DNA from 3 places in the Vibrio astriarenae genome. Region 1 is predicted to be linked to each of the others. Evidence: predicted binding sites of a transcription regulator. Region 1 holds the regulator's gene; each other region holds the start of a gene.
The links. Region 1 encodes PurR, which represses purine synthesis genes. Its sites were predicted from a motif close to TNANGNAAACGTTTNCNTNA; they were not measured.
Positions count from the first base shown of each region.

Region 2: pckA (phosphoenolpyruvate carboxykinase (ATP)) is a predicted target of PurR. The motif match lies at 1,263-1,282, and genes of this name have one in related genera.
Region 3: GT360_RS08840 (phosphoribosylaminoimidazolesuccinocarboxamide synthase) is a predicted target of PurR. The motif match lies at 1,224-1,243, and genes of this name have one in related genera.

Region 1 covers NZ_CP047476.1:27,577-30,859, reverse strand. The annotation lists gene torR (two-component system response regulator TorR) at 1-74, opposite strand, end outside; gene torD (molecular chaperone TorD) at 431-1,084, shown strand; gene purR (HTH-type transcriptional repressor PurR) at 1,278-2,285, shown strand; cyclic di-GMP riboswitch class I at 2,430-2,539, shown strand; gene GT360_RS14660 (TfoX/Sxy family DNA transformation protein) at 2,649-3,239, shown strand.
Region 2 covers NZ_CP047475.1:2,983,678-2,986,960, forward strand. The annotation lists gene hslR (ribosome-associated heat shock protein Hsp15) at 1-221, shown strand, start outside; gene hslO (Hsp33 family molecular chaperone HslO) at 238-1,119, shown strand; gene pckA (phosphoenolpyruvate carboxykinase (ATP)) at 1,453-3,078, shown strand; gene GT360_RS13855 (AsmA family protein) at 3,212-3,283, shown strand, end outside.
Region 3 covers NZ_CP047475.1:1,875,162-1,878,444, forward strand. The annotation lists gene GT360_RS08825 (VC1380 family protein) at 1-354, shown strand; gene GT360_RS08830 (hypothetical protein) at 351-632, opposite strand; gene GT360_RS08835 (hypothetical protein) at 746-1,150, shown strand; gene GT360_RS08840 (phosphoribosylaminoimidazolesuccinocarboxamide synthase) at 1,371-2,477, shown strand; gene GT360_RS08845 (DEAD/DEAH box helicase) at 2,646-3,283, shown strand, end outside.

The DNA.
Region 1 (3,283 bases):
TCATTTTGAAAATAGCCAACCAGTTTGCTGCGGGTTACTAGATCATCTTCAACAACTAGAACGTGATAGCTCATGTTATTCTCTTTACTCGGAAATTACTCAGTCCCATTCATAATTAGACATATTTACATTCTATTCAACCTGAAGATGCACTTTATTCGAGTTTTCTTGATGAATCACAATTACTCAGTTTTAAAGATTTTACGCCCTGACACTCACAAATACGCAAGCAAGTGCACAACAATCACTCGTTCAAATATATCCGCTTGGATCCTAGACATAATTTCCCACAAACCATCACTTTCATTCACACAAGCCAATAACACTATTCATATTTTCCCTTTATACTCCACCTATCAACTAGATAGCGCTCTCAATACAGCCTTTCTATACTTATGACTTATCCATTTATGATTTGGAGCTTCTCGTGATTGAAGAGATCAAAGCGTTTAATGAAAAACGTGCAGAGATTTATTGGTGGCTGTCGAGCCTATTTGCAAGCGAACTTGATGAGCAAGGTCTAGAGCAATATCAAAGCCCGGAGATCCGCGCATTTATCTCCGGCCTTGGAGAAAATGTTCAATTAGCTAAACCGGTTGAAAAGCTCGTTGATGCACTGAATAGACTACAAGTACGTGAAGATGCCCAACTTGAGCTTTCTGCGGACTTCTGTGAGCTGTTTCTAAAGTCAGACAAAGAAGGCGCTCTTCCCTACGCGTCAATCTACCTTGATAAATCAGGTACTCTTAACGGCAAACCCGCTGAAGAGATGAATGAAGTCCTTGCCAAGCACAATATTCAAGTCACAAAAGGCATGAATGAACCGGCAGACCATATCGCGATTGAGCTCGATTTTCTGGGCAACTTGATCATTCGCTCTAACGAGCTAGAGCAAGAAGCATATATCAATCAAGCACTTGTCGAGCAAGCTAACTTTATTAAACAGCATATTCTCAGCTGGACTCCCCAATTCCATGCACTTTGTCAGAAAAAAGATGACTTTGGCTTCTATTCTGCGGTTAGTGGCCTGTTAGTGGCATTTCTTGAGCTAGACTGTTTATATTTACTGGATGAGCAGTCTTAGATCAAAACGATTAGGATTGCGTCGCAAACGATAGCAGTCTAAAATACTCGGATGTTTTTAAACCGCTTTCAACAAAGCGGTTTTTTATTTGGTTTTTTCCTACAAAAGACTACCGCAACACGGCTCATACTAGGTTTTAGTCACCGCTTGAGCAACGTGCGGTACATAAAAATACGAATCAAGGACCACAACTATGGCCACGATAAAAGATGTTGCGCGTCTTGCCGGTGTCTCAACAACGACTGTCTCGCACGTTATCAACAAAACGCGCTTTGTTGCTGAAACAACTCAAGAAAAAGTAATGAAGGCAGTAAAAGAGCTAAACTATGCACCCAGTGCGGTTGCCCGCAGCCTTAAATGCAACACCACACGCACGATTGGTATGCTCGTTACCCAATCTACCAACCTTTTCTTCTCAGAAGTCATCGATGGTGTTGAGAGCTACTGTTACCGTCAAGGTTACACGCTAATTTTGTGTAACACTGGTGGTATATACGAAAAGCAGCGTGATTACATCCGTATGCTTGCAGAAAAGCGTGTTGACGGCATTTTGGTGATGTGTTCAGACTTAACCGAAGAGCTAAGTGAAATGCTGGACGGCCACCCAGATATTCCTAAAGTAATCATGGACTGGGGCCCAGAGACTTCACAAGCAGATAAGATTATCGACAACTCAGAAGAAGGTGGCTACCTAGCGACGAAATATCTGATCGAAAAAGGTCACGATAAGATTGCCTGTCTAAGTGGTCACTTCGAAAAAGCGGCGTGTAAAGAGCGTATTAACGGCTTCCGCCGCGCGATGAATGAAGCAAAACTTGATGTCGTCGAAGACTGGATCTTGGAAGGTAACTTCGAGTGTGATACTGCTGTATTAGCCGCAGACAAAATTGTTGCCATGGATGAGAAGCCTACCGCTGTCTTCTGTTTCAACGATACTATGGCACTCGGGCTTATGAGCCGCCTGCAAGAAAATGGCATCCGAATTCCAGAAGACATGTCAATCATCGGCTATGACAATATCGAACTTGCCGAATACTTTTCACCACCACTAACGACGGTTCACCAACCGAAACGCCGTGTGGGTAAAAATGCCTTTGAGATCTTACTAGAGCGCATCAAAGACAAAGAGCATGAAAAGCGTGTGTTCGAAATGCATCCAGAAATTGTTGAACGTTTAACCGTACGCGACCTCAACAAGTAAGATACTGATTTCATAAGAAAACTATTAACCCTGGCACTATGCATACGCATGCAAAATGTTAGGGTTATTTTTTTGAATCAACATCACATTATCACCTTTCAAGATGTGATACCTATTCCGCTTTTCTTTATGCTCTTTTGAGAGCCACGCACAGGGCAAACCATTTGAAAAGATGGGACGCAAAGCTTCCGGCCTTAATCAGAATTTTATTCATAACTATGATATTATTCAGGAAAGGTAGCGGGGTTGCCGATGGTAAAATACACGAGCATAACCTTTCCATGACAAAGGGCATGCTGTTTTTTGCTATTCTCTCGGGCCTGAATTTGGTGGCGTGAAATTTCTACACCGAGAATACAAAGCATGGATAAACCAATTTTAAAAGACTCGATGCGCTTATTCGAGCAACTTGGCACTGTCAAGTCACGATCAATGTTTGGTGGCTTTGGCATATTCGTCAATGACACAATGTTTGCATTGGTCGTGAAGAACAAGCTACACGTTCGTAAGTGTGCTGACCTAGAAACTGCGATCTCTCAACACGAACTCGAGCCTTATGTTTATGAGAAGCGGGGCTTTCCTGTCGTCACTAAATACTTCCAGCTACCTGATTCGTGGGTCAATGAGCCTGCGCGCCTTCTATCGGTAGCAACTACCGCTCTCAAAGCGGCTGTTGCTGATAAAGTGAAGCAAGAAACAACGAAGCCTCAACGTTTAAAAGATCTCCCTAACCTTCGTCTTGCAACAGAGAGAATGCTAAAAAAAGCTGGAATCGAGACTGTGACTCAACTAGAAGAAGCGGGAGCGGTGAGAGCTTATCAAGCGATACAAGAGTCGCACACAACACCGGTTAGCCTTGAGCTACTCTATTCACTGGAAGGGGCGATTCGCGGCACACACTGGACTGTGATCCCCCAACCTCAACGTGAAGATCTCGCTAGCCAGATTAATTAAGCTCCACAAACCTTCAAACACCAAAGTCAGCACTATTTGCTGGC
Region 2 (3,283 bases), on a different replicon from region 1:
TGCGCCAAGGTCACGAAGAGAAAACTGTCGTGATTGAACGTATCTCTGACCAACGTCGCGGCGCGCCTGAAGCGCAAACGCTGTACAGCGAAACCTCGGAGAGTGTCGAAAAACGTGAAAGTAACGCAATGCAGCGTAAGCTACACGCACACAACCCGAGCCCTGACCGACGCCCTGATAAAAAGCAGCGTCGCGATATCATTAAGTTTAAACACCAATAAGCTGGAGCTTCCTTCTATGGCAAACAATGTTTTAAATCGCTACCTATTTGAAGACCTTTCTGTACGTGGCGAGTTGGTACAAATGGATGATGCATACCAACAGATTATCTCTAGCAAGGAATACCCAGCGCCACTAAAAACGCTATTGGGTGAGCTACTGGTTTCAACCACTCTACTGACAGCGACGCTGAAGTTTGAAGGCTCTATCACTATCCAGCTTCAAGGTGATGGCCCTGTCTCTCTGGCTGTGATTAACGGTGACCACGATCAGAAAGTGCGTGGTGTCGCGCGCTGGGAAGGCGATATTGCGGATGACGCAAGCCTGCATGACATGATGGGTAAAGGTTACCTAGTGATCACCATCGACCCGAAAAAAGGCGAGCGCTACCAAGGTGTGGTGGGCCTAGAGGGTGACAACCTAACAGAAGTGATCGAAAACTACTTCGCAAACTCTGAGCAGCTAAAGACGCGTCTTTGGATTCGCACTGGCGAGCTAGAAGGCAAAGCGCACGCTGCTGGTATGCTGATTCAGGTAATGCCAGACGGAACAGGCACACCAGATGACTTCGAGCACCTAGAACAGCTGACTAACACAGTAAAAGACGAAGAGTTATTCACTCTTGAAGCGCAAGAGCTACTATATCGTCTATACAACCAAGAGAAGGTTCGTCTGTTTGAACCTCAGCCAGTTGAGTTCTTCTGTGGTTGTTCTCGTGAGCGTAGCGGCTCTGCGATCGTAACGTTAGATCGCGCTGAAGTAGATGACATCCTAGCAACGGAAGGGAGTATCGCTCTTCACTGTGACTACTGTGGCAGCAATTACTCCTTTGATTCAGCTCAAGTAGCAGAACTTTTCGCTGAAGCAACGGGTGGTAAAGGTAGCGACACCATCCATTAATTTGCTCTAACAATAAAGCACATAAAATACGTACTAGACCAGCCTTATGGCTGGTCTTTTTTATGCCTGCAGTTCATGAAAACCCCTGCCTGCATCACAATTTAATTTAACTTTATTTTTACAATTTATTAATAATAGACCTATAGCGCAAACCTTTCAGTTAACGATAGAATATTTCAACCAGCTTGTGATGTAGGCACAAAAACCACAAAAAATTGGTGGATAATTTTTGAGCTATCTCCCTGTTTTAACCCCGTCGCGTTGCTAGCATGGTGGACAGATTAAAATAAAAACACTCTTACAAAATCCCTACACTTCTTAAAAGGAGCACCTATGACTGTTATGGAACATACAAAGGCTGCAACACTCGATCTTTCCAAATACGGACTTGTTGGCGTTAAAGAGATTGTTCGCAATCCCAGTTACGACCAGCTGTTCGCAGAGGAAACTCGCCCAGAATTAGAAGGTTTTGAAAAAGGCACAGTGACTGAATTAGGCGCTGTTGCTGTCGACACGGGTATCTTTACCGGGCGTTCGCCGAAAGACAAATACATTGTCAAAGACGATTCAACGCGCGATACCATGTGGTGGTCAGATCAAGGTAAGAATGATAATAAGCCAATCTCAACAGAGGTCTGGCGTGATCTAAAACAACTGGTGACTGAAGAACTATCAGGTCAACGCCTGTTCGTTATCGACGGTTACTGTGGTGCAAACCCAGATACTCGCCTAAGTGTGCGTATCATTACAGAAGTGGCTTGGCAGGCTCACTTTGTTAAAAATATGTTTATTCGCCCAACAGAAGCAGAGCTGCAAAACTTCGAGCCTGACTTTGTTGTCATGAACGGCGCGAAGACAACCAATCCGAAGTGGCAAGAGCATGGTCTGAACTCTGAAAACTTCATTGCCTTCAACTTAACAGAGCGCATGCAGATTATCGGCGGTACTTGGTACGGCGGTGAGATGAAAAAAGGCATGTTCGCGATGATGAACTACCTGTTGCCATTGAAAGGTATTGCATCAATGCACTGCTCGGCAAACGTCGGTGAAGAGGGCGATGTCGCGGTATTCTTCGGCCTATCGGGCACAGGTAAAACCACGCTATCGACGGATCCAAAACGCCAGCTTATTGGTGATGATGAACACGGTTGGGACGACGACGGTATCTTCAATTTTGAAGGTGGCTGTTACGCGAAGACGATTCGTCTATCTAAAGAAGCTGAGCCAGATATTTATAACGCTATCCGCCGTGACGCTCTACTCGAGAATGTCACCGTGCGTAACGATGGCTCTATCGATTTCGATGATGGTTCGAAAACAGAGAACACTCGTGTTTCTTACCCAATCCATCATATCGACAATATCGTTAAACCGGTGTCTAAAGCTGGGCATGCTCAGAAGGTTATTTTCTTAACAGCAGATGCATTTGGTGTCTTACCACCTGTGGCGAAGCTCACTCCTGAGCAAACCAAGTACCACTTCCTATCAGGCTTTACCGCTAAACTGGCAGGTACAGAACGTGGCATTACTGAGCCAACACCCACCTTCTCTGCCGCATTCGGCGCTGCGTTCTTGACGCTGCACCCAACGCAATATGCAGAAGTGCTAGTGAAACGTATGGAAGCCGCTGGAGCAGAGGCTTACCTAGTCAATACAGGCTGGAATGGCACGGGTAAACGTATCTCTATCCAAGATACACGCGGTATCATTGACGCTATCCTTAATGGCTCAATTGATGACGCTGAAACTCAGCAAATCCCAATCTTCAACCTTGAAGTTCCATTGGATCTTCCTGGTGTTGATAAAGACATCCTAGATCCACGTGAAACCTATGTAGACCCACTACAGTGGGAAAGCAAAGCGGAAGATCTCGCACAGCGCTTTATCAATAACTTTGTTCAATACACTGACAACGACGAAGGCAAATCACTGGTTGCGGCTGGTCCACAACTCGATTGATTCTAATAAAAACTGATAACTAGCTTACAAGCCCTTCTTTTGAAGGGCTTTTTTTGTTGCCGTCATGATTAAACTGTTCCAAGCTATAGCATGTGCTATCAACTCAGCCGTTAATCACACAAGGATGCCGTGAATGAAGAAGTGGCTAGCCATTGTTGTCATCACCTTATTACTTCTCGTTGCAACGAGTATTGCGGTGTTATGG
Region 3 (3,283 bases), on a different replicon from region 1:
GTGAAAGTCTCTGATTTAAAGATCATTTTAGATACGCTTCCTGAAGGCTCTGATCCAGAGATTGTTACAGGAGAAGTCTGGCTACCTGAGAGGCTCATTGATACCCAGCTAGATAACGAGCTACTGCACTTGCAATTTGATAGCGCACCGGATGATTTCATCAGAGAAGAAGAAGGTCGCGGCTTTGTTGAACATGAAATTAATCTATTGCATAGCAAGGTAATGAAAATCCTTCATGAGCCAGCCGCGGTTGCGGACAAAGCACAGGCTCTGCTCGGTCTAATTTTGATGGCCCACGAGCAATCAAGTTCTCAAGTCATTGAGGCTATAGAAGACCTTGAAGACAACCATTAACACCATCCTTTTTTCGCGTGACCCGGCGGACAGAACTCTCCGTCGGAACGATTGCCGTCTTTTGTACTGACTTTTACGTCTACGTCCTTCACTTTGCCTTCAACACGAGTTAGCTGACAGCCACCCAATACACTTACAATAAACATCGTCAAAATCACTTCTCGCATACTTACCCCTATCTGAACAACTTTGATTACGGTTAAGTCTAGCTTGCTTCCTGACAACCCTCTATTTATCAGTGCTAATCTTCTCGCCAATCCATGTGACATAACTGTCATCACACACTTGCTACTTGAGTACACTTTTTCAACATTTTTTATCTTCACTCTTGATCAATTGTGAAAACAGCAATACTGTATACGCATACAGTATGTATATGGAGACAGTAAATATGTATCACATTGAATCACACATGCCCGCTTCCCCTGCGTCTTTCAATTCATCGAGTGCTATGAGTATTCCTCAAAGCGTATTTGCTCAACTGTCCCAAGCATCAGAGTCACGTCAGTGGATTTTCTTTACGGCTGAATGCCCTCGTCCAACTTATGGTGAATGTCTTCACTACGCTGTCGATGTCGATAAAGTCATGCAACTTAAAGCTTCTCACCAATTCAGTGAACTTGAAGTCGTCACTCGTGCACTTCAAGCTCGTAGCGCTAGTGCAATTGTTACTTCTGGTCGTTTCTCTACGATTGAACGACACTGCTTACAATCACTTGCCGAAGACCAAGGCTGTCAACTTGTGTTCCTAAATGATTTGCAATTACACACTCCACACATGGATCGTATTCATTAAGCACGAAATTGACTTTGGCTGAGTTGTTCGATTAGCCTCATTAAAGTTGTTTAAAGATGACTTTGAACAACAATAAAGCAAACGTTTGCTTTTTAGGTGGAACATCAATTTTGTTCTGGTATCATTCGTGTTGTTGTACCTATCCTCAGCAAATTTCGAGGATATTTTATTAACCGACTATTCAGTACTAACTGAATGAAAACACGATAGGAATGCCTAGATGAGCCTCGCTGATCAAGTTCTAGCCGTAAATGATGATCTTCCAATCCGCACTGATAAACCTGTTCACAGTGGCAAAGTTCGCTCTGTTTACTGGTTAACTGAAGAAGATAGCCGTCGCCTGATTAAAGAAAAGGGCTACGATGTGGCTGAAGACGCCCCTCTTGCCATCATGGTGATCAGTGATCGTATCTCAGCGTTTGATTGTATCTGGCGTGGTGAAGGCGGCCTGAAAGGTGTTCCGGGTAAAGGCGCGGCTCTAAATGCTATTTCTAATCATTGGTTCAAGCTGTTTAAAGACAATGGTCTAGCCGATAGCCATATCCTAGACATCCCTCACCCATTCGTATGGATCGTTCAAAAAGCAAAACCTGTCATGATTGAGGCAATTTGCCGTCAGTACATCACCGGCTCTATGTGGCGTGCCTACGAGAAAGGTGAGCGTGAGTTTTGTGGTATTGAGCTTCCTGAAGGTCTAGAAAAAGACAAAAAGCTGCCTGAGCTGCTTATGACCCCATCAACTAAAGGTATTCTTAAAGGCATCCCAGGCGTACCAGAAGCTGATGACGTGAATATCACACGCAATAACATTGTCGAAAACTTCTCAGCATTCAACTTTTCAAAAGCGGAAGATATTGCCCTTTACGAAAAGCTATTAAAAGAAGGCTTTGGCGTTATCAGTGACGCGCTTGAAAAAGTCAACCAAACCTTTGTCGATACCAAATTTGAATTCGGCTACGTCACAGATTCAAAGGGAGTTGAAAAACTGATCTACATGGATGAAGTAGGTACGCCTGACTCGTCACGTATTTGGGACACTAAAGAATACTTGGCCGGCAACATCGTGGAGAACTCAAAAGAGGGCTTCCGCCAATTCCTACTTAACCACTTCCCAGATCCAGATATTCTGCTTAACAAAGAGCGTATGCCTGAGCGCGATGCACTCGCTCGTGATAATGAGTTGCCAGTCGAAGCATTGATGGATATCTCTCGCACTTATACTGGAGTTGCAGAGAAGATCACTGGCCAGCCAATCAAATTGAGTGCAAATCCTAAGCAAGAGATTATTGACGTACTTGATAAAGAGTATGGTCTTATCGCTAAGTAAACCGCTTGGTTATTCTCATAATGAAGCCAGCAGTTATGCTGGCTTCATTTATTTTGTCTCTCTACGCTGATTCATTTGCATATTCCCTCAACTCTCTTCACAATACGCACCCTTTGATTTCTTAGAGTATGCTTACTTACTCTCCCTACCCCAATACGAGCGCTTTCTATGAGTTTTTCCTCCCTAGGTTTATCTGTTCCACTATTAAAAGCGGTTGACGAGCAAGGCTATACCGAGCCATCGCCAATCCAAGCGCAAGCGATTCCTGCTGTGATTACTGGTAAAGATGTCATGGCTGCAGCGCAAACAGGTACAGGTAAAACTGCTGGATTTGTTCTCCCAATTTTACAGCGCTTGTCTGATGGGCAGCGGGTGCGCGCGAATCATGTTCGCGCTTTGATTTTAACGCCGACTCGTGAACTGGCTGCACAGGTTCAAGAAAATGCCTTCAAATACAGCCGTTATACCGACCTTAAATCGACCGTGGTTTTTGGTGGTGTAAAAATCAACCCACAAATGATGTCTTTACGTAAAGGAGTTGACGTATTGGTGGCGACGCCAGGGCGATTGCTCGATCTCTATCAGCAAAACGCCGTCAGATTTGATCAGCTTGAAGTGCTAGTATTGGACGAAGCAGATCGCATGCTGGACATGGGCTTTATTCGAGATATCAAAAAGATTCTTGAACTGCTGCCTGAAAAGCGCCAAAACCTGCTTTTTTCAGCCACCTTTTCTGAAGAAATTCGTGATCTTGCCAAAGGCTTGGTTAACGACCCTGTTGAAATTTCTGTGAGCCCGAAAAACTC